Regions from separate parts of the Pseudoxanthomonas sp. Root65 genome, predicted to be linked through region 1. Evidence: predicted binding sites of a transcription regulator. Region 1 holds the regulator's gene; each other region holds the start of a gene.
What was found. The regulator FliA, encoded in region 1, starts transcription of late flagellar genes. The targets are predictions, from matches to a motif close to TAAAGTTTNNCNNNCNNNGGCCGATAA.
Positions count from the first base shown of each region.

Region 2: ASD77_RS13590 (HDOD domain-containing protein) is a predicted target of FliA. The motif match lies at 4,722-4,748, and genes of this name have one in related genera.
Region 3: ASD77_RS00465 (GGDEF domain-containing protein) is a predicted target of FliA. The motif match lies at 3,433-3,459, and genes of this name have one in related genera.

Region 1 is NZ_LMHA01000003.1:392,547-402,871, reverse strand. Features, by position in the region: gene flhA (flagellar biosynthesis protein FlhA) at 1-833, shown strand, start outside; gene flhF (flagellar biosynthesis protein FlhF) at 1,013-2,677, shown strand; partial or broken gene ASD77_RS16505 (MinD/ParA family protein) at 2,733-3,545, shown strand; gene ASD77_RS16500 (RNA polymerase sigma factor FliA) at 3,542-4,294, shown strand; gene cheY (chemotaxis response regulator CheY) at 4,450-4,830, shown strand; gene ASD77_RS16490 (protein phosphatase CheZ) at 4,830-5,447, shown strand; gene ASD77_RS18240 (hypothetical protein) at 5,485-5,622, shown strand; gene ASD77_RS16485 (chemotaxis protein CheA) at 5,650-7,407, shown strand; gene ASD77_RS16480 (flagellar motor protein) at 7,660-8,400, shown strand; partial or broken gene motD (flagellar motor protein MotD) at 8,419-9,231, shown strand; gene ASD77_RS16470 (ParA family protein) at 9,381-10,163, shown strand; gene ASD77_RS16465 (chemotaxis protein CheW) at 10,160-10,325, shown strand, end outside.
Region 2 is NZ_LMHA01000002.1:640,445-650,769, reverse strand. Features, by position in the region: gene ASD77_RS13605 (DUF4347 domain-containing protein) at 1-357, opposite strand, end outside; gene ASD77_RS13600 (sulfotransferase) at 354-1,211, opposite strand; gene ASD77_RS13595 (bifunctional diguanylate cyclase/phosphodiesterase) at 1,610-3,685, shown strand; gene ASD77_RS13590 (HDOD domain-containing protein) at 3,750-4,616, opposite strand; gene ASD77_RS13585 (PA2169 family four-helix-bundle protein) at 5,021-5,476, shown strand; gene ligD (DNA ligase D) at 5,583-8,117, opposite strand; gene ASD77_RS13575 (GIY-YIG nuclease family protein) at 8,189-8,818, opposite strand; gene ASD77_RS13570 (Ku protein) at 8,822-9,751, opposite strand; gene ASD77_RS13565 (DksA/TraR family C4-type zinc finger protein) at 9,840-10,106, opposite strand; gene ASD77_RS13560 (M14 family metallocarboxypeptidase) at 10,201-10,325, opposite strand, start outside.
Region 3 is NZ_LMHA01000001.1:114,854-125,178, forward strand. Features, by position in the region: gene glnD ([protein-PII] uridylyltransferase) at 1-294, opposite strand, end outside; gene map (type I methionyl aminopeptidase) at 339-1,115, opposite strand; gene rpsB (30S ribosomal protein S2) at 1,437-2,240, shown strand; gene tsf (translation elongation factor Ts) at 2,436-3,314, shown strand; gene ASD77_RS00465 (GGDEF domain-containing protein) at 3,532-5,025, shown strand; gene ASD77_RS00470 (AIM24 family protein) at 5,038-5,733, opposite strand; gene ASD77_RS00475 (cupin domain-containing protein) at 5,817-6,158, shown strand; gene pyrH (UMP kinase) at 6,211-6,936, shown strand; gene ASD77_RS00485 (cation diffusion facilitator family transporter) at 7,137-8,066, shown strand; gene frr (ribosome recycling factor) at 8,144-8,701, shown strand; gene uppS (polyprenyl diphosphate synthase) at 8,710-9,468, shown strand; gene ASD77_RS00500 (phosphatidate cytidylyltransferase) at 9,482-10,325, shown strand, end outside.

The sequences.
Region 1 (10,325 bases):
CGAACGGCTATCGCCTGCTGGTGCACGGCGTGCCGGTGGCGTCGGCGGAGATCCATCCGGACCGCGAACTGGCCCTCGACCCGGGCGGCGCGTTCGGCACCATCGACGGCATCCCCGGCAAGGACCCGGCGTTCGGCCTGGACGCGGTGTGGATCCAGTCGCACCAGAAGGCCACCGCCGAATCGCTGGGCTATACCGTGGTCGACCCGGCCACGGTGATGGCCACCCACCTCTCGCATCTGGTGCGCGAACACGCGCCGGAACTGCTGGGCCACGAGGAAGTGCAGCAGCTGCTGTCGCAGTTGGCCCGCAGCGCGCCGAAGCTGGTCGAGGACCTCACCCCGAAGGCGCTGCCATTGGCCACCGTGGTGCGCGTGCTGCAGAACCTGCTGATCGAGCGCGTGCCGATCCGCCAGCTGCGCCGCATCGTCGAGGCGCTGGTCGAGTTCGCCCCGCAGAACGCCGATCCGGCCGCGCTGACCGCCGCCGTGCGCACCTCGCTGGGCCGCTTCATCGTGCAGGAAATCTCCGGCATGGCACCGGAACTGCCCGTCTACACCTTGGCGCCGAATCTGGAACGCGTCTTGCAGGACAGCACCCAGGGAACCGGCGCGGCGCTGGAACCGGGACTGGCCGAACGCCTGCACCAGAGCCTCGCCGACGTGGTGACCAAGCAGGAAGCCCGCAGCGAGCCTGCGGTGGTGCTGGTACCGGGAACGGTCCGCGCCGCCCTCGCCCGCCTGGTCCGCCACAGCGTCCCCTCGCTGTCGGTGCTGGCCTACAGCGAGGTTCCCGAGGACAAGCGGCTGAAGCTGGTGGGGACGATCAGTTGAGAGCCGGGATTGGTGAGTGGGGATTGGGGATTCGCAACGGCGGATTTCCCGGGATCGGAGAGAGATGGCATGGCAATGAAACGTGGAACAAACCCTCATCGACGAAAACGGCGGCGTGCCGAGCCTTGCTGTTGCCCTGACGAATCCCGAATCCCCACTCACGAATCCCGGCCCCTGACATGAAAATCAAACGCTTCGTCGCCGCCGACATGCGCACTGCCTTTGCGATGGTCCGGCAGGAACACGGGCCGGATGCGGTGATCCTGTCCAACCGGGTCACCGAGGACGGTGTCGAGATCGTCGCCGCCAGCAACTACGACGAAGCGCTGGTGCAGCGCACGCTGGAAGCGATGCGCCCGGCTGCGCCCGCGGCGCCGCTGCATCCGCTGCTGGATCCGGCCACGCCGGCCGCGGCCGCGAATGCACCCGCGCTGTCGCCGGCGCAGGCCGCGGCCAGCTACTTCGCCCGTCGCCAGTCGGCGACGCCCGCGGCGCCGCACGCCGAGATCGCGACGCCGGCACCGGTCGCCGCCGCCGCGGTTACCGTTGCCCCGCCTTCGCCGGTCGCCGCACCGCGTGCGCCGGTGGCTCCGGCCGACCGCGTGCAGGCACCGGTGACGCGCGAGATGGCACCGCTGCTGATCGAACCCGAATCCTTCGCCGCCAAGCTGGCGTCGTGCCTGCCGCCGGCGCCGGCGAACGAGCCCGTCGCTCCGCGCCGTCCGGTCGTACCGCGCGCCGACGCCGACGACACCCTGGACCTGGACGCGCTGCTGCCCTCGATCGCGCCGCCGGTGTCGCTGCCCGAACCCGAACCCGCGCCGGTGGCCACTCTGCATGCCGCCCGCACGCCGGCCATCGCACCCGTGGCGGCCCCGACCACCGTCACCGTGCCCACGCTGAGCGTGGTCACCGACAACGCCGCTCAGGCGCGCGAGAGCGACGAGCAGCTGGTGCAGATGCGCGGCGAACTGTCTGCCATGCGCGAGATGATCGAGCGCGAGATGCACCGCCTCACCGACGAACGCCTGCGCGGTTCGCCGGTGCGCATGCAGGCGATGGAACTGATGGAGGACTACGGCTTCGACGCCGGTATCACCCGCGACATCGCCCTGCAGATTCCGGCCGATACCGAAGCGCACCGCGGTCGCGGCCTGATGCTGGGCCTGCTGTCGAAGAAGCTGCCGGTGCTGGACACCGACCTGCTGGACACCGGCGGCGTGATCGCCCTGGTCGGCCCCACCGGCGCCGGCAAGACCACCACCATCGCCAAGCTGGCCGCCTGCTTCGCGCAACGCCACAACCCGCGCGACGTGGCGCTGGTGACCACCGACACCCTGCGCGTCGGCGGCCGCGAGCAGCTGCACGGCTACGGCCGCCAGCTCGGCATCGCCGTGCACGAGGCCGACAGCGCGCAGACCCTGGCCTTGGTGCTGGAACGCCTGCGCGACTACAAGCTGGTGCTGATCGACACCGCCGGCCTGGGCCAGCGCGATCGCAACCTGGTCGGCCAGCTCAACTGGCTGCGTGCCTCCGGCCAGGTGAAGACCCTGCTGTGCCTGCCGGCCAATTCGCACTTCTCCGACCTGGACGAAGTGGTCCGCCGCTTCAGCACCGTGCAGCCGCAAGGCGTGGTGCTGACCAAGCTGGACGAAACCGGCCGCCTGGGCAGCGCACTGAGCGTGGTCGTCGACCACCAGCTGCCGATGACTTGGGTGACCGACGGCCAGCGCGTTCCCGACGACCTCCATCGCGCCAACAGCGCCCACCTCGTGCTGCGGCTGGACCAGCTGCGCCGCGAAGCCGACGAACCCTGCTCGACCGAGGCCACCCATGTCGCCTGACCATCCGCTGCAGACCAATCCCCGCAGCACCCCGCCGTTGCCCGGCGCCTTCCATCCCGTGCGTGTCGTCGCCGTCACCGGCGGCAAGGGCGGCGTGGGCAAGACCAATGTGTCGGTCAATCTGGCCGTGTCGCTCGCCGAGATGGGCAAGCGCACCCTGCTGATGGACGCCGACCTGGGCCTGGCCAACGTGGACGTGCTGCTCGGCCTGTCGCCGAAATTCACCCTGGCCGACCTGGTCGCCGGCCGCTGCGGCCTGGAAGACGTGCTGCTGGAAGGTCCGGAAGGCGTGCTGGTGGTGCCGGCCTCGTCGGGTTTCCGCCACATGGCCGAACTGACCCCGGCCGAACACGTCGGCCTGGTCAACGTATTCTCCGAACTGCAGCGCGCCCTCGATTTCATGATCGTCGACACCGCCGCCGGCATCACCGACAGCGTGCTGACCTTCTGCCAGGCCGCGCAGGACACCGTGGTGGTGGTCTGCGACGAACCGGCCTCGATCACCGACGCCTACGCGCTGATCAAGGTGCTGACGCGCGAGCGCGGCCTGGACCGCGTGCACGTCATCGCCAACATGGTCCGCGACCCCAACGAGGGCCGGAAGCTGTACGAGAAACTCGCCCGCGTCTGCGAACGCTTCCTCGGCGACGTCGCCCTGCACTACCTGGGCGCCGTGCCGCAGGACGACTGGCTGCGCCGCGCCGTGCAGCGCCAGCAGGCGGTGGTGAAGGCCTACCCGGGCAGCCCGTCGGCGCGCGCCATCACCGACATCGCACGCACGACGGCGCGCTGGCAGCCGCCGGTAGGCGCGCGCGGCAACGTGGAATTCTTCGTCGAACGCCTGATCCAGCGGGGGGTGGCCGCATGAACACCGCCGCCGCCCAGTACCGCGCGGTGCAGCGAAGCGCCGCCAACGACTTCGTCACCCAGCACGCCGACCTGGTCCGCCGCATCGCCCATCACCTGGCGGCGCGACTGCCGGCCAGCGTGGAGATCGACGACCTGATTCAGGCCGGCATGATCGGCCTGCTGGAAGCCTCGCGCAGCTACGACGCCGAACAGGGCGCCTCGTTCGAGACGTACGCCTCCATCCGCATCCGCGGCTCGATGATCGACGAGATCCGCCGTGGCGACTGGGTGCCGCGCTCGGTGCATCGCCGCGCGCGCCAGGCCGCCGCCACCGTGCGCGAGATCGAACAGCGCACCGGCCGTGCCGCCATCGCCACCGAAGTGGCGAGCGCGATGGAGATGCCGCTGCCCGAATACCTGCGCCTGATGGAAGACGCCGCGCGTGGCCAGGTGCTGAGCCTGGAGTCGCACATCGACGACCACGGCGAGCCGAACACCTCGCGTACCGGCGGTCCCTCGCCGCAGCAGAACCTGGAACGCAGCGAGTTCCGCCAGCAACTGGTCAAGTGCATCGGCCAGCTGCCCGAGCGCGAGCAACTGGTGCTGTCGATGTACTACGAGCAGGAGCTCAACCTGAAGGAAATCGGCGCCGTGCTCGGCGTAAGCGAATCGCGCGTCTGCCAGATCCACGGCCAGGCGATGGTGCGCCTGCGCGGACGCCTGCAGGTGTTCGAGAAGGCCGACGCGGGGCTGGGAGACGAGGAGTGAGAAGCGAGTGGAGAGGCGTGAGGAGTGAGACACGGCTCCGCACCCTGTGCCCCTGCCGCGTCATCCACCGCCCCTAAACATTTCCCGGCCCCGGCCGATACCCCCTCCAGACTCGCCGTCCACGCAATACCGGAGCACCCGTGACCAACAAGAACATGCGCATCCTGATCGTGGACGATTTCTCCACCATGCGCCGCATCATCAAGAACCTGCTCAACGACCTGGGCTACACGAACACCGCCGAGGCCGAGGACGGCAACAGCGCATTGACGGCGCTGGGCCAGGGCGGTTTCGACTTCGTGGTCACCGACTGGAACATGCCCGGCATGACCGGCATCGAGCTGCTGAAGGCCATCCGCGCCGACGACCGCTACAAGACCCTGCCGGTGCTGATGGTGACCGCCGAGGCCAAGCGCGAGCAGATCATCGAAGCGGCGCAGAACGGCGTGAACGGCTACATCATCAAGCCGTTCACCGCGCAGACGCTGGAAGAGAAGCTGGGCAAGATCTTCGAACGCCTGGGAGCGGCCGCCTGATGAACGCCGTCGTCGACGCCACCGCTGCCCGCGCGGCGCTGGTGGAGAAACTGCAGCACGCCCTCGACGCCCTGGAACAGGGCGACGAAGCCGGCTGGCGTCGCGAACTGGATGCCATCGCCGCGTGGCGCACGCAGCCGATGATGCAGGGCCTGGGACGCTTGGCGCGTGAGCTGGCGCAGACGCTGGGCGAGCTGCCGCCGACCGGTCCGGACGAACTCGATGACGCCTGTGCACGCCTGGACCACGTGGTGGAGATGACCGAGCAGGCCAGCCACAAGACGCTGGACCTGGCCGAACAGTGCCGTGGCTACGCCACCCAGCTGAAAGCCACCGACCTGTCGCCGGCGCAGGCCGCGCTGGTGGACAGCATCGGCAAGGGCCTGTCCGAGATGGCGCTGGCGCAGAGTTACCAGGACCTCACCGGCCAGATCATCCGCCGCGTGGCCGGCATCGTGCGTCGCGTGCACGAGGGTTTCGGCGCGCTCGGCCTGCCGCCACCGGAAAAAAACCGCGACAAGGCTTCAGAACTCGCCGGTCCGGCCGTTGCTGGTCTTGACCGCAACGCGTTTTCGCAGGACGACGCCGACGACCTGCTGTCCGGCCTGGGGTTGTAGCCCCGGGGGACACGCGCTGCGGAACCGGAGACCCGCCATGCCCGCCGCTGCCGCCCGCCGTTCCCGTCACCCCGTCGTCCTGCTGTTCGTGGGATCGCTGCTGGTCTGCGATGCGCTGGTCGGCCGTTTCCTGCGACGCCGCGCCGCCCCGGCCCTGCTCGATTCCTCCCGCTGATCGCCTGCCCCGGTATCCGTCCCGCCCATGTCCGCCGTCACGCCCGAAATCGCCGCCGACTTCCTGATCGAAGCGCAGGAAATCCTCGACCGGCTCGGCGAACAGCTGGTCACGCTGGAACAGGACCCGTCCGACAGCGACCAGCTCAACGCGGTGTTCCGCGGCTTCCACACCCTCAAGGGTGGTGCCGGCTTCCTCGGCATCCAGCCCATGGTCAACCTGTGCCACGCGGCCGAAGAGACCTTGGGCCTGGTCCGCGCCGGTCAGGCCGCGCTGGAAGCGCAGCACTTCGACGCCGCGCAGCAGTCGCTGGACTGGCTGCAGCAGATGCTGGACGCCATCGGCGCCGGCGAAGACCCGCCGCATGCGCCACAGATCCTGATCGACCAGTTCGACGTGCACGGTGGCGCCCCCGCACCTCGCTCTGCGCCTGCTGCACTGGCGACACCGACGGCGCCCGCCGCGGGCGGCGACATGATCAGCGACGACGAATTCGAAGCGCTGCTCGACCAGCTGCACGGCGATGGCGCGCCGACGACCTTGGCCGCGCCTGCGCCCACGCCACCGCGAGCCGCACCGGCGCCCGCTCCGGCCAGACCCGCCGCGCCGAAGCCCGCCGCCAAGGCCGGCGGCGAGGTCGAACAGACCATCCGCGTGGACACCAAGCGGCTGGATGCCATCGTCAACCTCGTCGGCGAGCTGGTGCTGTCGCGCAACCGCCTGAAGACGCTGCGCGCGCGCATCCGCGACGAGGAACTGGACCGCGCCGTCAGCAGCCTGGACATCGCCACCGCACGCCTGCAGACCGCCGTGATGCGTACGCGCATGCAGCCGGTCGGCAAGGTGTTCTCGCGCTTCCCCAAGGTCGCTCGCGACGTCGCCCGCCAGCTGCAGAAGGAAGTCGACCTGGAACTGGTCGGCGCCGACACGGAGCTCGACCGCAACCTGGTCGAGGCGCTGGCCGATCCGCTGGTGCACCTGGTGCGCAACGCGATCGACCACGGGATCGAAGTGCCGTCGCTGCGCGAGGCCTGCAGCAAGCCCAGGCAGGGCCATGTGCGGCTGTCGGCGCAGCAGGAAGGCGACTTTGTCACCATCGAGATCCGCGACGACGGCGCCGGCATCGATCCGGAACGCCTGCGCGTCAAGGCGCTGGAAAAAGGCCTGATCGATCCCGAGGCCGCCGCCCGCCTCAGCCACGACGAATGCCTGCAGCTGATCTTCCTGCCGGGCTTCTCGACCAAGGCCGAGGTCACCGACATTTCCGGCCGCGGCGTCGGCATGGACGTGGTGCAGTCGCGCATCCGCGAACTCAGCGGCCAGATCACCATCCATTCCGATGTCGGTCGCGGCAGCCGTTTCGTCATCCGCGTGCCGCTGACGCTGGCCATCCTGCCGACCCTGCTGGTGCAGGCCGGCGACCCCGTCTACGCGCTGCCGCTGGCGCGCGTGATGGAAGTGCTGCACGCGCCGTCGGAAAGCCTGCGCTGGTTCGACGGCCAGGCCGTGCTGGACCGCCAGAGCCATACCCTGCCGCTGGTCGACCTGCGCCAGTGGCTGCGCGTGGACCCGTTCATGGCGCCGCTGCTGACCATCGTGGTGCTGCAGATGGGCGAGCAGCGCTTCGGCCTGATCGTCGACCAGGTCCGCGGCCGCGAGGAAGTCGTCATCAAGCCGCTGCCGCGCGCCGTGCGCGGCCTGCCCGGCTACGCCGGCGCCACGCTGATCGGCGACGGCCGCATGGCCCTGATCCTGGATGTCGACGGGCTGCGCGCGACGGCGTGACGCAGTGGGCGGGCGCGGGAGCCGGGCTGCTGTGGGTGCCGAGTGGGTGTGGGTGCCGGGCTGTTGTGGGAGCGACGTAAGTCGCGAGCTTTTTCTCTCAGACATCAAGACCCTCTACCCATCCGTCTCGCGGCCATCGCGACTTACGTCGCTCCCACAACAACGATCTGGGTGTGATCGCGATCGCGACTTACGTCGCTCCCACAAGCGGTCCACCTCAAGTCCCTCTCGACCAGGCCGATAGATCAGCACATGGATATCTTCAGCCTCATCGGACTCCTGCTGGCGCTGGTCGCGCTGGTGGGCGGCAGCATCCTCAAGGGAGCCGGCCTGTCGTCGCTGTGGTCGTCGGCGGCATTCGTCATCGTCATCCTCGGCACGCTGGCCGCGATCCTGGTGCATACGCCGCCGCCGGTGTTCAAGCGCGCGGTGTCGATCGCCCGCTGGGTGATCCGCCCGCCGGGCACCGACGGCGACGCGCTGCTCGCGCAGATCGTCGAGTGGAGCAACATCGCACGCAAGCAGGGCCTGCTGGGCCTGGAGCCGGTGGTCAGCCAGCAGGACGATCCGTTCCTGAAGAAGGGCCTGCAGATGCTGGTCGACGGTGTGGAACCGGAATCGATCCGGCACATGATGGAGATCGACCTCAACGGCCAGGAACACCAGGACCTGGCCGCCGCCAAGGTGTTCGAGGCGATGGGCATCTACGCCCCCACGCTGGGCATCATCGGCGCCGTGTTCGGCCTGATCGCGGTGATGAAGAACCTGGCCGACCCCAGCAAGCTGGGCCACGGCATCGCCGCCGCGTTCACCGCCACCATCTACGGCATCGCCTCGGCCAACCTGTTCTTCCTGCCCATCGCCAGCAAGCTGAAGAGCGTGATCGGCGGGCGCAGCCGCGAGCAGGAAATGATCATCGAAGGCCTGATCGCCATCGCCCAGGGCGAGAATCCGCGCAACATCGAGGCCAAGCTGGCCGGCTTCCTGCACTGACCCGGCGGGACGACGGCGATGGCACGCAGGAAGAAGCACGAAGAGCACGCCAACCACGAGGCCTGGGCGATCCCCTACGCCGACCTGATGACGCTGCTGCTGGCCTTCTTCGTGGTGATGTACGCCATCTCCACCGTCAACGAAGGCAAGTACCGCGTGGTGGCCGATGCGCTCACCGCCGCGTTCGGCGGCGCGCCGCGCACGATCAATCCGGTGCAGGTGGGCAACCACCAGTTGCAGGGCTCGGACTTCGACCGTCCCTCGCCCATCAAGTCCGGGGCCAAGGAAGGGCCGTCGGCGCCCTCGCCGTCGCCCAACGTCACCCTGCTGGCCGCGATGGCCTCGCAGATGAACATGTCGCTGGACGCCGCCGGCCTGCAGGCCGCGCAGGGCGAGCTCAAGCGCATCGCCGACGACCTGGAGCGCGCGCTGGCGCCGCTGATCGACGAGAAGCTGGTGACCATCAAGCGCTCGGCGCTGTGGCTGGAAGTGCAGATCAACAGCGACATCCTGTTCACCACCGGCTCGGCGGCGCTCGACCCGCAGGCGCAGCAGACCGTCGGCAAGCTGGCCGAAGTGCTGGGCAACGTGCCCAACTCCGTACGGGTGGAGGGCTACACCGACGACCGACCGATCCGCACCTCGCAGTTCCCCTCCAACTGGGAACTGTCGTCGGCCCGCGCGGCCAGCGTGGTGCACCTGTTCGTGCGCGACGGAATTCCGCCGGAACGGCTGGCGATGATCGGGTACGGCGAGTTCCGCCCCATCGCCGACAACGCCAGTGAGGAAGGCCGCAACACCAACCGCCGCGTGCTGCTGGTGATCCTGGCCAGTCCGACCGGTCCGGCACCGGACTTGCATGCGCAGCAACAGGCCGTCGCTCCGCCGTCAGTGATCCCGCTGCCGCCGTTGCCGACCCACGCCGCGTCGCCCATGCCCGGAGCGCCGCCGGCGCCCCAGGTCCATGAAGGAGTACCGTGATGCGCGTGTGGGCAATCGCCAACCAGAAAGGCGGCGTCGGCAAGACCACCACCACCCTCGCCCTCGGGCGCGGCCTGGCCATGCGCGGCCATCGCGTGCTGCTGGTCGACCTGGATCCGCATGCCTCGCTGACGCGCGCGTTCGGCGTGGCCACCGATCCGCAGCCGACCGGCGTGCTGGAACTGTTCGACGAGCAGCCGCCCACGCTCGCCAGCGTGGCGCGCGCCACCGAGATCGAGAACCTGTCCTTCGTCGCCGCGCAGACGCCGCTGGCCACGCTGGAGCGCCGCAGTGCCACCCAGCCCGGCCTCGGCCTGGCGCTGTCCAATGCGCTGGCGCGCGGCGGGCAGGCCTGGGACCACGTGCTGTTCGACTGTCCGCCCACGCTGGGCCTGCTGATGGTCAACGCGCTGGCCGCGGCCGACCACGTCATCATTCCCACCCAGACCGAACCGCTGGCGCTGCACGGCCTGAAGGGCATGTGCCGCACCGCCGACATGATCCAGCGCTCGCGCCATCGCGTGCTGCCGGTCTCGATCCTGCCCACCCTGCACGACAAGCGCACGCGTACCGGCGCGGACACGCTCAAGGCGATGCAGGAGGAATACGGCGAGCGCGTCTGGAACGACGCCATCCCCAATGACACCCGCATCTGCAGCGTCGACGCGCTGACGCGCTCCAGCCCGGCCACGCAGTACCCCGGCCGTGGGTTGTCGGCGTACCGCCGCGCGCTCGACTGGCTGCTGCTGACCGAAGCGCGCGACACGGAGCAGGCGGCATGACCACCCCGGCCGTCCTCGACGACTACCTGCTCGACCTGCTCGGCGACGCCGGCCTGCCTGCGACGCCGCCAGCACCGGCCGTGGTCGCGGAGGCGATCGAGCGTGCCGCGCCGGTCGTGGACATTGCACCGGTCGTCCTCGCGCCGGCCGCCGAGGTGGCTC
Region 2 (10,325 bases), on a different contig from region 1:
CGAACGCGACGTATCGATCTCGACGATATCCACGCCAGGCTTCACGCCCCGGTAGAAGGCGGCCTTGTCCGGCACCGCGGCATCAATGATCACCAGTTCCGTCACCGGTCCCGGCGCATGAATCTCGAGCGATCCCGGCATGACGGGACCGTCGATGCGCCGCACGGCCTTCCCGTGACTTGCGAAACCGTTGCGCAACTCCCTCGTCGTCAGGTCACTGGCGCCGACGCCCACCCGCATGTAGCTACGCGGCTGGTAGCCACCGCGCATCAGGTATCCACCGGCCGACGTGGTAGCAGCGTGTGCGGAGAAGGGAAGCAGCAGCGTCGAAAGGCCGCCAAGCAGGGCGCGCTTCATGGTGTGTCCTTGGTGTTGTCCGTGTTCTGGCCGCCGTCGCGACGCGGGGCGATGATCCCCGCCGCCGTGCCGGCCTGGTCCTGCCAGAAATCCATGTCGTGGTACTTCGCGAAGAGATCCGGCGGCAGGATGCTGCGCCGGGTCTTGAACTCGACCTTCCGCCTGACCGTGTGGAGACCCTTTACGCCCAGCCCCTGGTCGAACGCCTCTTCGGCGTAGTCCACGTTGTCGAAATCGTGGCCGAAGCGCGGTTCACCGATGAAGTCGTACACCAGCTCCATCGTCCGCGCCGGATGACGCGTGAGCAGTTCGTAATCGACCAGCAGCAGACGGTCGGAAAACTCGCCGTAGTAGGCTTCCTTCAAGGCCGTCCATGCCCCGCCGACGGCGCCACCGGCGTTGATCAGCTGTTCGCAGCGGCTGTATACCGTCTGCCGCGTGGCCGGACTGAACATCCGGCTGTAGTCGAAGGGATTCTTCCGGTAGATGGACTCGAAGCTGTCCATGATCCAAGCAGGATTCCGCACACAGCAGACGACCTTGAAGTCATCCACCAGCTCGACCAGCTGGTGCATGCGCGCCGTCCAGGTGCGGTTGGTGTCGAACACCACGTCGGCCGCATTGTCCGCGTAGTAAGCATCCAGCAATGCGCGGCAGATGGTGCGTCGCTTGGCTTCGTCGAAGAAGGCCCAGGACTCGCCACCGGCGCCCATCTGCTCCAGCGCGCCATTGATCAGGCCGGCGACCGGACTGCTCATGCCTGCGTGGAAGCGGGGGTTCTGCCGCAGGATGCCGGCCAGCAATGTGGAGCCGGAGCGCGGCAACCCGGAAATGAAATGGAATCGCCGGCTCACGCAACCGATCCGTGCTGCGGCGCGAGCCGAGATGCATCACATGCCATCCGCACCGGCAGGCGCGGAACGTACGGGTGTGCGCACGCGTGCTGCATGCAGACCGACTTGTCCAAGAATTTCCCCTGTTATCACGAAGACCCGGCAAATGGGCCCGTCGCTCGACGCCGTGCACGGACACTCCCCGTGGACACCACCCCATGGCGTCCACCGCCTGCGCGACGGGCCCATGGTACCCGCGAACCCGCGTCGGCTCCACCGCTGCCGACCGCCGCGGGCACGGCAAGGTCGATGCAAGTCCTGCGCCAGATCGCCGGGCACGGCACGCCGCCCTCAAGAATCATTAGAGCTGGCCGATACCGTCATCTGGAGAGCCCTCCCCACGGGCCACGATCCTCCCCATGACCGGCACGTACAACGAGATCCTCGTTCTCTTTTCCCTGCTGGTCGCCATCCTCGCCTCCTACACGGCGCTCGACATGGCCGGCCGTGTCGCGACCACGCAGGGCACGGCGGCGCGCTGGTGGCTGGCGGGCGGTGCGTTCGCGATGGGCCTGGGCGTGTGGTCGATGCACTTCGTCGGCATGCTGGCCTTCGATCTGCCGATTCCGCTGGGATACGACCTCACCCTGACCTTCTGCTCGATGCTGGCCGCAGTCGGCTCGTCAGCGTTCGCGCTGTGGCTTGTGTCGCGCCCGCACCTGCCGCATCGCCGGCTGCTGCTGGGCGCGATGCTGATGGGCAGCGGCATCGCACTGATGCACTACATCGGCATGGCGGCGCTGCAGATGCGGCCCGGCATCGAGTACCACCCCGGCTGGTTCACGCTGTCCATCGCGATCGCCGTGGCCGCGTCCGGTGCGGCGCTGTGGATCGCCTTCCATCTGCGCAGCGGCGGCCGTCGCAAGTACCTGCTGCGCGCACTCGCCGCGGTCGTAATGGGTTTCGCGATCGTCGGCATGCACTACACCGGCATGGCGGCGGCCCAGTTTCCCGCCGACAGCTGGTGCGGCGCCGCGCGCGATGGCGGCGTGCCTACCCAGTGGTTGGCGATCCTCGTGGTGGTGGCGACGGTAGCCATCATGGGCATTGCGCTGATCGTGTCGGTGCTGGACCGTCAGATGCATGCGCGCACGCATCACTTGGCGCATTCGCTGGCGCGCGCCAATGAGGAGCTGCTGCAGGCCGCGCTGCATGATCCGCTCACCCGCCTGCCCAACCGTATCCTGCTTCAGGACCGCATCGAGCAGGCCATCGAGAAAGCCAGGCGCAAGCACGAGCAGTTCGCGGTCATGTTCCTGGATCTGGACGGATTCAAGGGCATCAACGATGCGTACGGGCACCAGGCCGGCGACACGCTGCTGGTGGAGGTCGCCACGCACGTCCGCAGTCTGCTGCGCGGCCAGGACACGCTGTCGCGGCTGGGCGGCGACGAGTTCGTGCTGGTGGTGGCCGCGACCGATCCCGAGGATGCGGCCATGGTGGCCCAGCGGATCATCGACGCCATCGGTACCACCGCCCTGCACGTGCACGGCACCGAGTTGCAGGTGACGGCCAGCATGGGGATCGCGCTGTATCCGTCCGACGGCGACAGCGAGCGCGAACTGATGGCGCATGCCGACGCGGCCATGTACCACACCAAGGACAACGGCCGGAATGGATACACGTTCTTCGCGCCCTCGATGAACATCAGCGCCCACCAGCAGCTGAAGCTGCTGAACGAACTGAGGCGCGCCGTCGAGCGCAACGAACTGGTGCTGTACTACCAGCCCAAGTTCTCCGCACCGCACTACGAGATGGTCGGCGCCGAGGCGCTGCTGCGCTGGCGGCATCCCGAACTGGGCCTGCTCGCGCCGGGCGCCTTCATTCCAGCCGCCGAGCGCAGCGGCCTGATCCTGCCCATCGGCGACTGGGTGCTGGACGATGCCTGCCGCCAGATGCGCGCCTGGCGCGAGGAGGGACACGGCATCACGAACGTCGCGATCAACCTGTCGCCGCTCCAGTTCTCGTCGCCCAACCTGGTCGCGATCGTCGCCGAAGCGCTGCGCAGGCACGACGTGCCGGCCAGCAGCCTCACGCTGGAGATCACCGAGACCACGGCCATGCGCGACGCCGACGCCAGCCTGGGCATCCTCGATGAACTGACGCGAATGGGCGTGAAAATCTCCATCGACGACTTCGGTACCGGCTATTCCAGCCTGCTGTACCTGAAGCGGCTGCCGGCGTCGGAACTGAAGATCGACCGCGCTTTCGTGCGCGAACTGGAATCCAATGCCGAAGACGCCGCCATCGTGTCGTCGATCATCGCCCTGGGCAAGACGCTCAACCTGCGGGTCGTGGCCGAGGGCGTGGAAACCCTCGGCCAGCGCCAGCAGCTGCGGCGCCTGGGGTGCGACCTCTACCAGGGCTACCTGATGGGCGAACCGATGGAAGCCGATGCGTTGTTCGCGGCGCAGGCGGCGCGACAGCACGCCTGATGCATGGCCGCCGACGCGACAAGGGCGCGTGCGCCGATGGACTCCGGAAGAAAAGTGGCGGGCCTCAGGCCGCGTCGGCCACCGGTGGCGCTTCCATCGCGTCGGCGGCTTCGGGGGCCGCGCTGGCCAAGACGCGTGCGAGCGGACTGAAGGTCGCCACATCGTCCGCCGCCTGTTCGCGCAGCGCCTGCATCAGGCGCTCGGACAGGCCCCACTCGCGGGCGACGGCGCATCCCAGCCGTGGCGACCAGCGATGCAGCACCCTGGCCATCGCGGCCGCATCCGGCAAGCGCCCTTGCGATCCTGCCAGCGCATCGCGCAGCACCTGTACCACGACGATGGCGCCCAAGCCCTGCAGCAGCGCCAGCAGTTGGGCGGCGAAGACCGCCTCGCGGCCCGACGGACCGGCCAGCCGTGCCGCGACCAGCGCGGTGCGCTGGGTGTGGTCCCAGACCAGGTCCGGCAGCCGCCCGAACACGCCACCTTCGACCCGCATCACCGGCTGCATCAGTGCCACCGCGACCAGATGGCGCAGGCCGTCCACACCGACCATCGCCACCGCACGATCCAGGCTTTCCACCGCCAGCGTGTCGCGCCGGTAGAGCGCGCTGTTGGCCAGCTTCAGCAGGTTGGCCGCCAGCGTCGGATCGCGCGCGATGATGCCGGCGATGTCGCGGCCCGAGGCGTCGTCATCGTTCAGCGCGCCGAGCAGTTGCGGCAGCAGTTGCGGGCGCCGCGGCAACCGCTGCGGATCCTCGGCGAAGCGCGCCAGCGCGTCGCGGGCCGTCGCGATCACCGCTCGACTGTCTTCCGGCGACAGGCACGCATCGATGTCCATCTGCGCCAACCGCAGCAGCGGCCCCGCCCAGTCGCGCGAAGGCGCCGAATGCTCGGCCGCCGCGACGCCTGCGATATCGGGGTGAGGCGTCATGGCCACGCTGGATAGCGCGACCTCGCGTCGTCCCCGCTTCCACCACCCGCCCATTATTCCCCGTAAGCCCACGCGCTCACCTGCGATTGCATAGTCGACGACATCGTAGCGGCCGCGGCGCGCGCATCTTGAGGCTCCGTTCCCTGCCTTCCCTTACTCCGAAGCCGCAGGGATGGTACGGACAGACCAGCATCGCGACCGCGCCTGCAGGTGCGACGCTGGGTGAAAGGTGCGGTTTCCCTATCGCACGTCCCGTCATCTCATGGAAATTTCACTCGCGCTTCGCGCGTTCGCGACATCGATGAATGCTTCCGTTGAACGGTCACGCGATGTTGATGCCCGGTGCGCGAACTTGTCCTGCAAGAGCGAATGACGCTCTGTCCCTTCCATGACAGGAGTTCATCATGAACACGCAGAAGAAGATCCAGCACAGCCTCAACGATCTGATCGAGATCGCCCGCGATGGCCACAGTTTCTATACCGATGCCGCCGGGAAGGTGAAGGACCAGGAGCTGGCAACGCTCTTCACGCGCATCGCCGGCGTCAAGCAGGACATCGTCTCGCGCCTGAGTGCCGTCGTGGCCTCCGCCGGCGGCGAGCCCGCCGAGCACGGCACCCTGGTCGGCAGCATGCAGCAGTTCTACGGCAAGGTCCGCGCAACGCTGGGTGACACGACCTACGGCTACGTCGCCGAACTGGAAGAATCGGAAGATCGCCTGTTGAAGGCGTTCAACGAAACGATCGCCGACGAAGACACGCCGGCCACCGCCCGCGCCGAAGCCCAGGCGCTGTTGCCCAGCGTCCGCGAGTGCCACAACGTGATGCGCGACCGCAAGCAGGTGCTGAAGCGCGCCAGCTGATAGCCCACCGGCATCGGCACTATGAAGCCCCGCCCTGTGCGGGGCTTTCCTTGTCTGTAAGGCCCGACCACGAGGATGCGGTCAGCGCACGCCCTGCTCGCCAGGGTCAGCTTCCCTTCTTCCGCTTGCGTGCACGCGGGTCGAGCCGCTTCGCCACCGCAGCGAAATCCTGCGTCAGGTCCGTGTAATCGCCCCACGGATGCTGATCGAGGCGCGCCATCCGTCGCGGCGCCGAGGCCAGCGAGTAGGCGTCGCCACCCTTGATCCGGCCAAGCTCTTCCCAGCGCAGCGGCATTGCCACGGGCGCGCCCTCGCGCGCGCGCAACGAGAACGAGGCCACGCTGGTCGCGCCGCGCCCGTTGCGCAGGTAGTCGATGAAAATACGGCCCTTGCGGAATTTCTTGGTCGCGGTGGCGACGTAGGCGAGCGGATCGGCAGCCGCCATCGATTCGGCGAATGCATGCGCGAAGTCCTTCACCTGCGGCCACGGATACGCCGGCTTCAGCGGCACCACCACGTGCAGGCCTTTCCCTCCGGATGTCCGCACGTACGACACCAGCCCCAGCGCGCGCAGGTGTTTGCGCACCAGCCGCGCGGCATCCACCACCCGTTTCCAGGGAACGTCCGGACCCGGGTCCAGGTCGAAAACGATCCGGTCCGCCCGCTCGGGCGTCTGCGCCAGCGCGCCCCAAGGATGGAATTCGAGTGCATTGAACTGCGCCAGCTCGAGCACGCCGGTCTCGTCGTGCACCACCAGGTAGTCTGCACGTGCCCCCCCCTCCTCCTGCAACGGCACGGAATCGACGCGCTCCATGCCCGCCGTGTGATGCTTCTGGAAAAAGCAGGGTCGGCCGGCGCCTTGGGGACAGCGCACGATGGACAGGGGTCGGCCTTCGATCTCCGGCAGCAGCCAGCGCGACATCGCGCGGTAATAGTCGAACACCTGGCGTTTGGTGATGCCGCTGTCGGCGAAGATGACGCGTTCGGGGTGCGTCAGCGCCACATCGTCTACGGCAGGGGGACGGCGAGAGGCAGGCATGGCGGCTCCGGTACGGGGAAGTGGCGCCGGCCGTTCGCGCAGGTCGGCCGCGCGCTTGTCGCGACGTACGGTCTTGAGCGAGGACTGCCGCAGCAGCCCCTGCTTGCCCAGGCCGTGGTGGAAGACTTCCGCCACCAGTGTCGGCGCCACCCAACGCGCACGCCGCAACTCGGGATCGTCCACCTCCACCCGCGCGGTCGGTGTAGTGCGTGCACGCGGCGCCAGCTGCGCGGCGAGCGCTTCCAGCAATCCATCGCTGAAGCCGGTGCCCACGCGTCCCGCATAGCGCCAACCTCGCGCACCCTCCGGCGCTGCCAGCAACAGCGCACCCAGGCCACTCCGACTGCCTTTCGGCGCGGTGAAGCCCACGATCGCGAACTCGTCGGACGCGCGCTGCTTCACCTTGCGCCACGCGTCACCGCGCCCGGCCTGGTAGGGCGCGTCGGCACGCTTGCTGATGATGCCCTCCAGCCCGCGCTCCAGGGCCATGGACAGGGCCTCGTCACCGCGGCCGACGATGTGCGAGCTGTAGACCAACCGGTCGGGCGGCGATTTCAGGAGCTCGGCCAGCAGCGCCTTGCGCTGGTATTGCGGACTGCCGGACAGGTCGACGCCATCGACCTGCAGGATGTCGAACAGCACGTACGACAGGGCTGCATTCTTCTCGCCGGCCAGCGTGGCCTGCAGCAGGGCGAAGTCCTCCTGCCTGCCGGCGCCGGCCACCAGTTCGCCGTCGAGGACGGCTTCGTCCAGGTCCAGTGCTTCGATGGCCGCCACGATCTCGGGCACACGCGTCGTCCACTCGATCTCGTTGCGTGACCACACGCGTGCCTTGCCCTTGGCGATCTGTGCGATCAGCCGGTAGCCATCCCACTTGGCCTCGTGCAGCCACGCATCGCCACCCGGCACATCGGCCTGCAGCCTGGCCAGCTGGGGCGGACGGAACCCGGGCCGCTGGCGGGTCGCACGCGTGCCGTCCAGCCGGGCGGCTCGCCCGGCCCAGCGCTGTGCGCTTCGCGAGGCGGCCGTTGCGCGCTTGCGGCGCTTCTTTGCGGGCCGTACGGCTTTCCCCTCGTGCGAAGGCGTCACATCCTGCAGCAGATCGTCGGCCTCCTGCGTGCCGGCGTGGTCGTCGCGCTCCTTGAACAGCAACCACTGCGGCCGGGGGCCCGACTTCTGCGTGCGGACGAGGTGCCAGCCGCCTTTCAGCTTGTCGCCGAACAACCGGAAGCGCAGGTGTCCCTTGGCCAGTTGCGCTTCCGCGTCGCCGTCGGTGGTCCAGAGGCCACGGTCGAAGGTGGCCACATGGCCACCCCCATACTGCCCTTTCGGGATCTCGCCCTCGAAATCCGCGTAGTCGATCGGGTGGTCTTCCACTTCGGCGGCAAGCCGCTTGACCTCCGGGTTGAAGCTGGGACCCTTGGGAACGGCCCAGCTCTTCAGCGTGTCGCCCACCTGCAGGCGGAAGTCGTAGTGGCGATGGCTGGCGTGATGGAGCTGGACGACGAAGATGGGCCGTTCGCCACGCGCGCGACGCCGCTCCGCTGCAGGTTCGGGCGTGCGGTCGAAACGGCGCTTGCGTCGGTACTCCTGCAGGCTCATGGGTATCCTCGATGGCGTCCGTTATGCGGCGCATCCCGTCAACAGCGCGTGCAAGACCCGCGACAGCAGCATCAGGGGGGCGCCAGCGTGTTGCGCGCCAGCCAGGCCTGCAGGGCTGGCGAAATCGCATCGTCCAGCGCCACGCCCAGTACGACGTAGGCATCGAGCGCGTCCCGCAGCGCTCCCAGGGGCGCCCATGACGCGGCCGCAGGCCACCCATCCGGCGCACCGTAATGTGCACTGGCCGCCCGCTCGCCGGCCTCCAGACGCTCGCGCTGCTCCTGCAGGCGCCGGGTGATCCAATGGCGCAGTGGGGCGTGCAGGACGAATCCCTGCGCGGCCAGCTCGTCCCGTGCACCGTCGAGCGCCGTCATCGCGCCCCGGAACCATTCCGTCTCCCCCGCCGCCTGTGCGGGCACCTGCAACGGCGGTGGCGCAGCATGGTCGCGCAGGGCGCGCTTCCAGCGGGTCTCCCAGTGGCGGGCTTCGCGCATGCTGTCGGCTTCGGCCAGCCAGCCCCGATCCAGGTCGAAGAACTCGTAGAAGCGCGACGAGAACGCCTGCATGCGCACCAGCGGATCGGTCGCGATGCCGAGCTTGGCGTGGTCCTCGTAGGCGCACGGCAGCACGTAGAGGCACGCGCGCCCGCTGGCGCCGGTGCCGACCCCCTCCACCGGCACGATGCGACGGCCTCCCGCCACGGGTCAGCGCGCGGCGACCTTGGGCGTGCGCTTGGCGGGCGCCTTCTTCGTCGCCTTGATCGCCTTGGTGGCCTTGCGCGCGGACTTCTTGGCCGGCGCCTTCCTGGCGGACTGCTTGTTGGCCGGTGTGCGCTTCTTGCTGTCCAGGCTCTTCTGCAGCAGGGCCATGAAGTCCACCACGTTGGTGGCGGCGTCCTCGCTCTCGGCGGGCTCCACGTCCACGATCTTCGTAGTGGCGCCACGGGCCTTGATGCGCTTCCTGATGATCGTCTCCAGACGCTTGCGGAACTCGTCCTCGTAGTCGTCGGGTTTCCACGGCGCGGACATCGAGGCGATCAGGGTTTCGGCCATCTCGCGCTCCTTCGCGGTAATGCGGTAATCGCCCGCTTTGCCGGCCGGCAGCTTGTACTCCTCGGGCTCGACCAGCTCCTGGGGATAGCGCAGCATCATCAATACCAGCGCATCCCCTTCCGGCACCACGGCGCAGAGATACTCGCGGGTACGGATCACCACGCGTGCCACGCCGACCTTGCCCGTGCCTGCCAAGGTATCGCGCAGCAGCACATAGCCTTTTTCCGCCTTCTTGCCGGGCACCAGGATGTAGGGCTTCTCGAAAAAGCGCAGCCCAATCTCGTCACGGTCGACGAAGGCTTCCACGTCCACCGATTCGTGTGTTTCGGGCGCAGCGGACGCGATGTCCTCCTTCTCCACGACCACATAGCTGCCCTTGTCGTACTCAAAGGCCTTCACGATGTCCTTCCAGGGCACTTCCTCGCCGGTGTCGGCGTTGACGCGCTCGAAGCGGATGGGCTTCCTGTCGCGGGAATCCAGCATGCGGAAACTGATGTCCACCTTGCGCTCTCCGGACATCAGCGCGACCGGAATGTTGAGAAGGCCGAACGACAGTGTGCCGGTCCAGATGGGGCGTGCCATGGCGTGCCTGCGGGGAACGGAGGAATCCCCATCCTGTGCACCGGCGCCGCAAGCGCGCGTGAAGACCCCACGCCGCGCTGGCAGCGGATCAGCGCAACTGGCTGTCCTTGCTGCCGCGGCGGTTGTACAGGCCGGCGCCGTGTTCTTCGTGGTCGGCCGCTTCCTGGCAGCTCACGCACAGGCGCACGCCCGGCACGGCCTGCTGGCGTGCGACCGGAATCGGCTTGCCGCACTCTTCGCAGTGGGTCAGGCTCGGCCCCTTGGGCAGCGCGCGACGCGCGCGTTCGATACCGTCCTTGACGGTCGCATCGATCTGGTCCTGCACGGCGCCATCGCCGGCCCATCCGGTTGCCATGGTCGTCTCCTCGCACGCACGGGCGTCCGGCCAGCTTACGCCGCCACCGACACCACGGGTTCACGAAACGGAATGGGGCCGAGGGCGCCTCGATTCAACCGTGCGCCAGCGCGTAGTCGATCGCCGCGACGACCGCGGCCACCTGCGCATCGTTGCACTGTTGCGGCGTGGCCTTGGGGCTGTCGGGGTAGACCTCGGTAATGGTGGTGTAGCGCGCGT
Region 3 (10,325 bases), on a different contig from region 1:
ATGGGCCTGCTGCACGTCCGGCGCCGCCAGCACCAGCACATCGACGTCGGAATGCGGGAACAGTTCGCCGCGGCCGTAGCCGCCCACCGCGAACAGCGCCATCGGCGCGTCGGCCGGGATGCAGCGCAGCCACGCGTCCTTCAGCAGGTGGTCGACCGCCCGCGCGCGCAGCGCGAGGATGCGGTCCATGCCGTCGTCCTGGTCGAAGCGCTTGTCCAGCCGTGCGTCGGTGTTGGCCAGCGACGCGCGCGCCGCCGCCGCCCAGTCCGCATCATCGGCGACGTCCGGGCCGATATCCGGAAGCCGCGTCGCCTGTCCGTTCGCGGCTGTCGTGGCGCTCACAGGTCGTTGTCGTCGCCCGGCACGCGGGTCAGGATCTCGACGCCGTCCTCGGTCACCGCCACGGTGTGCTCCCACTGCGCGGACAGCTTGCGGTCCTTGGTCACCACGGTCCAGCCGTCGGGCAGCACCCGGGTGTGGCGCGCGCCTTCGTTGATCATCGGCTCGATGGTGAAGGTCATGCCCGGCTTCAGCACCACGCCGTCGCCGGGACGGCCGTAATGCAGCACCTGCGGCTCGTCGTGGTAGACCTTGCCGATACCGTGACCGCAGTACTCGCGCACCACGCTGAAGCGCTCGGCCTCGGCGTACTGCTGGATCGCATGGCCCACATCGCCCAGGGTGGCGCCCGGCTTCACCGCGCGGATGCCGCGGAACATCGCCTCGCGGGTCGTGTCCACCAGCCGCTTCGCCATCACCGACGGCGTACCGACCAGGTACATGCGGCTGGTGTCGCCGTGCCAGCCGTCCTTGATGACGGTGACGTCGATGTTGAGGATGTCGCCGTCCTTCAGCACCTTCGCCTCGCTGGGGATGCCGTGGCAGATGACGTTGTTGACCGAGGTGCAGACGGTGGCCGGGAAGCCCTTGTAGCCCACGTTGGCGGGGATCGCCTTCTGCACGTTGACGATGTGATCGTGGCAGATGCGGTCCAGTTCGGCGGTGGTCACACCCGGCTTCACGTGCGGGGCGACCACCTGCAGCACTTCGGCGGCCAGGCGGCCGGCGATGCGCATCTGGGCGAGGTCTTCGGGGGTCTTGAGCTGGATGGCCATTGGCCGATTATCCCCCATTTGGCGCCCGGGCTGAACGGCCCGGACCCGGCGCCCGGTCCGGCCGGGCAGGCCCGGTTTGCGGCAGGGTGGGCAGGACCGCTATACTCCCGCGGCTTCGTGCCCGGGTCCTCCCGGCCGGACCGCCCACGTCGGGCGACACCGACGAATCCACACCTGCTGCCCCAACCCGTGCCGGGGTGCCCTTCGCTGAAGGGTTCGGACACGGAAGCCGCAGGGAGGCCCAACCCCGGAACCCCGCCCTCACCGGCGCCGTCCTCCATTGACCCGGACGGTGGGTTCCCATTCGATGGAGTCACTGCAATGCCCCAAGTCACCATGCGCCAGATGCTGGAAGCCGGCGTCCATTTCGGCCACCAGACCCGCTACTGGAACCCCAAGATGGCGCCGTACATCTTCGGTGCCCGCGGCAAGATCCACATCATCAACCTCGAGAAGACCGTTCCGCTGTTCAACGACGCGATGAACTTCATCTCGGGCGTCGCGCAGAAGCGCGGCACCATCCTGTTCCTGGGCACCAAGCGCAGCGCGCGCGAGGCCGTGAAGGAAGAAGCCGAGCGTTGCGGCATGCCGTTCATGACCCAGCGCTGGCTGGGCGGCACGCTGACCAACTTCGCCACCGTGAAGAAGTCGGTTGCCCGCCTGAAGGAACTGGAAGCCGCCGAAACCGACGGCACGTTCGAGAAGCTGGTCAAGCACGAAGTGCTGGGCCTGCGCCGCGAGCGCGAGAAGCTGCTGGCCTCGCTGGGCGGCATCAAGGAAATGAACCGCCTGCCGGACGCCCTGTTCGTCATCGACATCGGCCATGAAGACATCGCCATCAAGGAAGCCAAGAAGCTCGGCATCCCGGTGATCGCGGTGGTCGACTCGAACTACGACCCGGCCCTGGTCGACTACGCCATCCCCGGCAACGACGACGCCATCCGTGCCGTGCAGCTGTACGCCCGTGCCGCCGCCGACGCCGTGCTGGAAGGCAAGGCCGCCCAGCCGAACGCCGCCACCGTGCGCGAGGACGAGTTCGCCGAAGGCGGCGACGACAAGGGTGCGCGTCGCGCCCCGGCCAAGAAGGCCGCCGGCAAGAAGTCCGACGAAGCCGCCGCCGAGTAATCCGGCTGCAATGCCGCCGCGCCATGCTGCGCGGCGGCCCATGTTCCGCCTTCTCCCATCGGGAGAAGGTGCCCGAAGGGCGGATGAGGGTACGGAGCACGTCGACGCTGCATGCATCGCGACTCCGCCGCACCCTCGCCCCAACTCCTCTCCCGATGGGAGAGGGGCTCTGCCAATCCAAATAGAGGTAATCCCGTGGAAATCACCGCTTCCCTGGTCAAGGAACTGCGCGAGCGCACCGGCGCCGGCATGATGGAGTGCAAGAAGGCGCTCACCGAGAACAACGCCGACATCGACGCCGCCGCCGAGTGGCTGCGCAAGTCGGGCCTGGCCAAGGCCGACAAGAAGGCCGACCGCGTCACCGCCGAAGGCCGCGTGGCCGTGGCCCAGGACGGCGGCAAGGCCGTGCTGGTCGAGATCAACTCCGAGACCGACTTTGTCGCCAAGGACGCCAACTTCATCGCCTTCACCGACGCCATCGCGCAGGCCGCGCTGACGTCCGGCGCCGCCGATGTGGAAGCGCTGAAGAGCGCCAAGCTGGCCTCGGGCGAGACCGTCGAGGAAGCCCGCGCCGCCGCCATCGCCAAGCTGGGCGAGAACATGCAGATCCGTCGCCTGGTCGCCATCGACAGCGCCCACAACGTGGCCGCGTACGTGCACGGTGGCAAGATCGGCGTGCTGGTCGAGGTCAAGGGCGGCGACGCCGAACTGGCCCGCGGCCTGGCGATGCACATCGCCGCGATGAACCCCCCGCACAACAAGGCTTCCGACGTGCCGGCCGAGTTCGTGGCGAAGGAGAAGGAAATCGAGCTGGCCAAGATGTCCGACAAGGACAAGGCCAAGCCGGCCGACATCCTGGAGAAGATCATCTCCGGCAAGATCAACAAGATCGTCAACGAAGTCACCCTGTACGGCCAGCCGTACGTGCTGGACAGCGACAAGTCGGTCGAGCAGGTGGTCAAGGCCGCCGGCGCCGACGTGGTCGGCTTCCAGCGCCTGGTGGTCGGCGAAGGCATCGAGAAGGTGGTCGAAGACTACGCCGCCGAAGTGATGAAACAGGCCGGCCTGGCGTAAGCCAACGCGCCCTGCGCTGCACCGGGAAAGCCGCGGGAAACCGCGGCTTTCCTGTTTCCGGCACCGCATGCGACGCAACAAGGCGATGCACCTGCCGCGACCGTTCGTCGCCGCTCATTAAAGTTCGCGCTCTCCGCGCCGAAACTTTCTACAAAGCTGACACTCCGTCACGCCTTGCTGGCATCCTGCCCGCCCACTTCCTGCGTACCGCCCTCGGATGCGTCCCGAACTCGAATCCCAGTTGTCGAATTGCCGCAACCTGCCAAGCCCGCCGGGCGTGGCATTGCGCATCATCGAACTGGCGCAGGATCCCGAGGTGGTGATGGCGACCGCCGCCGATACGATCGGCCTGGACGCCGCCCTGAGCGCGCGCATGCTGCGCATCGCCAATTCCCCGCTCTACGCCAGCCGTCGGCGGGTCGAGAACCTGTCGCAGGCGCTGACCGTGCTCGGCCTGAACGCCACGCTGACACTGGCGCTGGGATTTTCGCTGGCGCGCTGCGGCACCGGCACCCATCCGGCCGCGCAGGAGCGCGTCTGGCGCCGCAGCGTGATCGCCGCGCTGGCCTGCCGCCTGCTGGGCCAGCACGCCGGCATGCGCAAGGCCGAGGAACTGATGCTGGCCGGCCTGCTGCAGGACATCGGCATGCTGGCCCTGCTGGAAGTGCTGGGCGACGAGTATGCGCACCTGGTCGAGCGCACCCAGGACAATGCCGCCCTGCTCGCGGCCGAACGCGAGTGGCTGGGCTGCGACCACGCCGCGGTGGGCGGCTGGCTGGCGCGGCAGTGGAACCTGCCGGCCCTGCTGCGCGAAGCGATCCTGGAAAGCGAGGCGCCCGCGTCGGACACCACCTTCAATGCCTGCGTCGCGGTGTCCGGCCACGTCGCCGACATCTGGATCGCCGGCACCGACGAAGCGCGCACCGAAGAGGCCCATCGCAAGGCCGCCCTACAGGTCGCCACGCGGCTGGGCATGGACTACGCCGCTTTCCTGGCGCTGACCGAGGACATGATCGCCGCACTGCCCGAGGTATGCGCGATGTTCGACGTCCCGCCCGCGCCGCCCGCGCGCATCCAGGCGCTGCTGGACCAGGCGCGCGAGCTGCTGGTGGTGCGCAACCTGCGCGAGATCCAGGAGGCCGCACGCGCGCGCAAGGACGCCGACGAACACGAGGACCGCGCGCGCCGCCTGGCCGAAGAAGTCCGCCGCGATCCCCTGACCGGCGCCTACAACCGCAGCCAGCTGGAAGAAGTGCTGGAGAAGGAATTCGACGCCGCCACCCGCCACGGCTGGCCGCTGTCGATCGCCTTCATCGACCTGGACGATTTCAAGCAGGTCAACGACCGCTGGGGCCACCTGGTCGGCGACGAAGTGCTGCGCAATTTCGCCAAGTCGCTGATGCGGCATGTGCGCAGCAGCGACGTCGTGGCCCGCTATGGCGGCGAGGAATTCCTGGTCGTGCTGCCGGGCATCAACGAAGACGCCGCGGTCCACGTGGTGCGCCGCATCCTGTCCGAGGTCGCTGGCGCCGCCATGGCCCACGTCAACGGCCAGCCGCTGCACATCACGTTCTCCGCCGGCCTGGCCACGCAGGGCGCGCTGGAACAGTTCCGCCACGTCGACGACCTGCTGCGGGCCGCCGACGAAGCCCTGTATGGCGCCAAGCGGCAAGGCCGCAACCGCGTCTCGGCGGGTGCCGTCGGCACCTGACCTGCGCGGCGGTTACTGCCGCGGTTGCAGCGCGACTTCTTCGTACGGCTGCACGACCACCCAGCCGTCGCCCGCGAACCGCAGCTGGATGCTTTCGCCGGATCCACGGCCCAGCAGCGTGCCCAGCGAAATGTCGGTGATGATTTCCGGCGTCAGGCCGCCCGACCACGCCACGGTGGCGTTCGGATCGGTGAACACCGGCCCGGTCTGTGCATTCACCGGCAGCGTCAGCGGCTCGTAGTGCGAGGTGATGGCGACGATGCCATGCCCGCTCAGGCGCACGTTGAACAGGCCGCCCGACAGCATGCCGGCGACCTTGCGCATCATCGTGATGCGGCTTTCGATGCCCGACTCGGTCGCCAGCACGTCGTTGCCGTTGACGAAGATGGCCTCGCCGGCCAGCCGCAGCAGCGTGATCCGCTTACCGGCGTCGGCCAGGTAGACGCGGCCCTGGCCTTCGATCTTCATCAGCTGCATGCCCTCGCCGCTGACCGCCTTCTTCAGCAGGTTGCCCAGGCCCTGTTCCAGCACACCCTGGCGGGTGAACTTCACCGCCCCCTTGCGCGCCACCATCGCGCCGGCCTTGGCCCAGACCAGTCCGTTCAACCGGACTTCGAGCAAGTGCGGGCTTTCCAGCTCGAAGGCTTCCGGGCTGGCGTCCTTTTCGCGGGAGGAGGCGAGGAATTCCTGCAGGGTGCGCACGCTCATGACCGTTCCTTGATGGCTGCCGATGGGGACGGCCATGATAGCGGCCCCGACCCGAGGTCCCGCCCATGCCGCGCATCGTTCCCGTGCCACACACGCCCGACGCCGCCACGCGCGCGCCGGTCGCCGCCTATCGCCTGGTGGCCGGACAGCCGACGCAGGCGGTCGGCAACGCCTACTCGTCGCAGGACGCGCGGTTCCATTGCGGCGTCTGGGAGGGCGACGTGGGCGCCTGGCGCGTGCACTACACCGAGCACGAGTTCTGCCACCTGCTCAGCGGCCGTGTGCGCCTGCGCGATGACGCCGGCGATGAGGTGGTGGTGCTGGAGGCCGGCCAGAGCTTCGTAGTGCCGGCCGGTTTCAGCGGCACGTGGGACGTGCTGGAAGCCGCGCGCAAGCTCTACGCGATCTACGAACCCGGCGACTGAGGCGGCGCGCTCGGCTAGAATTGCCGCGTTTGCCCCCACGCCGAGACCCCCCATGCCCGCTCCCCTTGCCTATCGCCGCATCCTGCTCAAACTGTCCGGCGAGGCGCTGATGGGGGCCGAGGATTACGGCATCGACCCGGCCGTCATCACCCGCATCGCCCGCGAGATCATCGAGGCGCGCGACGCCGGGGCCGAGGTGGGCCTGGTGATCGGCGGCGGCAACATCTTCCGCGGCGCCGGCCTGGCGGCCGGCGGCATGGACCGCGTCACCGGCGACCAGATGGGCATGCTGGCCACGGTCATCAACGCACTGGCCATGCAGGACGCGCTGGAAAAGCTCGGCGCCAAGTGCCGCGTGATGAGCGCGATCAAGATCAACGACGTGTGCGAGGACTACATCCGCCGCCGCGCCATCCGCCATCTGGAAAAGGGCCGCATCGCGATCTTCGCGGCAGGCACCGGCAACCCGTTCTTCACCACCGACTCCGGCGCCGCCCTGCGCGCCATCGAGATCGGCGCGGACCTGCTGCTGAAGGCGACCAAGGTGGACGGCGTCTACGACAAGGATCCCAGCAAGCACGCCGACGCGGTCCGCTTCGACCAGCTGACCTACGACGAGGTGCTCGCCCGCGATCTGCAGGTGATGGACACGGCCGCGTTCGCGCTGTGCCGCGACAGCGACGTGCCGCTGCGCATCTACGACCTGTCGGTGCCCGGCAACCTGATGCGCATCCTGCGTGGCGAACACGTGGGCACGCTGGTGAAAGGCCGCGGCTGACGCAAGACGCGCCTTCTCCCGCCGAGGGGCCGTCCACGCCCTGACGGGATATCGCGGGGCGACGCTGTTCGATCAGGGTGCGGAAAAGCATCGCGGGCATGGCCCGCGTCTACAGACGGTCGTTAGGCGACAGGGGTTTCGTGTGCCCGCTTTCGCCCTGTAATAGTGTTCGCCTACTGCCACAGGCACCCTAGCCCGCGATGGGACACGGACACCACCACGGCCACGGCGCGCATGCGCATCCGCAGGCATCGGCGACGCGCACGTTCGCGTGGGTCACGCTGATCAACCTGGCCTATACCGTCGTCGAGGCGGGCTACGGCTTCCACACCAATTCGCTGGCGCTGCTGTCGGACGCGCTGCACAACCTGGGCGACGTGCTGGGCCTCGCGCTGGCCTGGGGCGCGGCCGCCCTCGCCGGCAGGCCACCGCGCGGCCGGCACACCTACGGCTGGCGTCGCGCCACCCTGCTGTCGCCACTGGCCAACGCCGTGCTGCTGATGGTCTTTTCCGGCGCGTTGGGTTGGGAGGCCTTCCGGCGCTTCAGCGCGCCGCCCGAGATCCCCGCCACGCCCGTCATCGTGATCGCCTCGCTGGGCATCCTGGTCAACCTGGGCGCCGCCTGGCTGGTGAAGGACGGCCATGCGCACGACCTCAACATGCGCGGAGCCTTCCTCCACCTGCTGGCCGACGCCGCCGTGTCGCTGGCTGCCGTGCTGGCCGGCATCGGCATGGCCACGCTGGGCTGGGCATGGCTGGACCCGGCCACGGCGCTGCTGATCGCGGTGGTGGTGGCCGTGGGCTCGTGGGGATTGCTGCGGGACAGTTTCGACGCCGCGATGGACGCCGTGCCCGGCAGCGTGGATCCGGAGGAAGTCCGCGCATTCCTGCAGGACCAGCCCGGCGTGTCCGCGGTGCATCACCTGCACATCTGGCCGCTGGGCGCCAACGAGATCGCCCTGACCGCGCACCTGGTGCGCGCGCGGGAGGACGACCACGACGCCTTCCTCGATGCCACCGTGCACGCGCTGGACGACCGCTTCGGCGTCAATCACGCCACCCTGCAGATCGAACGCGGGACCGGCTGCGGCCACGACCGGCACGATGCGGCGCCGCATCATTCGCACTGAACGGTCCGCCGAAGGTCGGCAACGGCCCCGAATCGCCCTATAATCGGTCGTTTACAGGCTTTGCAACGGAAAGGGCGATGCTCAACGACATCAAGAAAGACGCGCAGGCGCGCATGACCAAGAGCATCGAGGCGCTCCGCCACACGCTGGTGAAGGTCCGCACCGGCCGCGCGTCGACGGCCCTGGTCGAGCACCTGAAGGTCAACTACTACGGCTCCGACGTGCCGCTGAGCCAGGTGGCGACAGTGTCGGTGTCCGACTCCCGTTCGCTGACCATCACCCCGTGGGAAAAGCAGATCGTCGGCGCGGTCGAGAAGGCCATCCTGGCCTCCGACCTGGGCCTGACCCCGAACACCGCCGGCACCACCATCCGCCTGAACCTGCCCGCCCTCACCGAGGAGCGCCGCAAGGAACTGTCCAAGGTGGTCCATGGCGAAGGCGAGGATGCCAAGGTCGCCATCCGCAACATCCGTCGCGATGCCAACCAGCAGGTCAAAGACCTGCTGAAGGACAAGCAGATCACCGAAGACGAAGAGCGCCGGACCGAAGAAGAGATCCAGAAGCTCACCGACAAGTCCATCAAGGACGTCGATGACGTGGTCAAGGCCAAGGAGCAGGAACTGATGGCGGTCTGAGGACTGCCATGTCCCCTGCCGTTCCCGCGTCCGCGCCCCGCCACCTGGCCGTCATCATGGACGGCAACGGGCGCTGGGCCGAACGCCGTCGCCGCCCCCGCGTGATCGGCCACCGCGCCGGCGCGCGCGCGGTCAACACCTGCATCGACTTCTGCCTGGAGCGCGGCATCGGCGCGCTGACCCTGTTCGCGTTCTCCAGCGAGAACTGGGGCCGGCCCGAGGAGGAAGTCGGCGCGCTGATGAAGCTGTTCCTCAACGCGCTGGACCGCGAGGTCGACGAACTGCACCGGCGCCAGGTGCGGGTACGCTTCATCGGCGACCGCACGCGGTTCTCGCCCGACATCCGCGCACGCATGGACGCCGCCGAGGCGCTGACCCGAGACAACCTGCGCCTGCACCTGGTCATCGCCGCCAGTTACGGCGGACGCCAGGACATCGCGCAGGCAGCGCGCGCGCTGGCGGCAGAGGTCGCCGCCGGCCGACTGCGGCCGGAGGACATCGACGAAGCCGCGCTTGGCGCGCACGTCGCGCTGGCCGACCTGCCGCCGCCCGATCTGTTCATCCGTACCGGCGGCGACCACCGCATCAGCAATTTCCTGCTGTGGCAGCTGGCGTACACCGAACTCTGGTTCACCGACGTGCTGTGGCCCGACCTGGATGCCACGCTGCTGCAGCGCGCGCTGGACGACTTCGCGCAGCGCGAGCGCCGCTTCGGCCTGACCAGCGCCCAAGTCACCGGCAGCGCCACCGAGCACAGCCCCGCATGAAAGCGAGCCCCGCATGAGCGCGACCCGTACCCGTGTCATCGCCGCGCTCGTCATGGCGCCGTTCGCCATCGGCGCCATCCTGCTGCTGCCCACGAGCTGGTTGGCGATGCTGGCGGCGCTGGTGTTCCTGGTCGGGCTGTGGGAATGGTTCAAGCTCGCCGAAATCGACGATACCCTGCAGCGCACGGTGCTGCTGACCGCCAACCTGCTGGTGATGGTGGCCCTGGTGTGGGCATCGCGCGGCTCCGGCGATGCCACCGACCTGGTGCCGCTGCGCCTGATGGCGCTGGCCGGGGTGGTCTGGTGGCTGCTCGCGCTGCTGTGGCTGCGTTTCTTCAGCTTCGCGTCCGACCACGAGACCTGGGCCCGCGTGTTCAAGCTGGCGGCGGGAACGCTCGCGGTGGTGCCGGCCTGGTGCGCGCTGGGGCTGATCCATTACAACAACAACGAGCCCAACGGGCCCGCCTGGCTGTTCGTCGCGCTGGCCATCGTGTGGGCCGCCGACAGCGGTGCCTACTTCGCGGGGCGACACTTCGGCGGGCGCTGGTTCAAGGGCCGCAAGCTGGCCCCGCGGATCAGTCCCAACAAGACCCTGGAAGGCCTGCTGGGCGGCCTGGCTGCCGGCATGCTGGTGGCCGCCGTTGGCGGGTTGATCGCGGGTGCCGGCGCCGGCCAGCTCCCCGGTGTGCTGGTGGTGGCCGTGTTCACGGTGCTGTTCTCGGTGGTGGGCGATCTGTTCGAGAGCCTGTTGAAGCGGCATGTCGGCGCCAAGGACTCGGGCGACCTGATCCCGGGCCACGGCGGCGTGCTCGACCGCATCGACGGCGTGCTGGCCGCCCTGCCCATCTTCGTGTTGG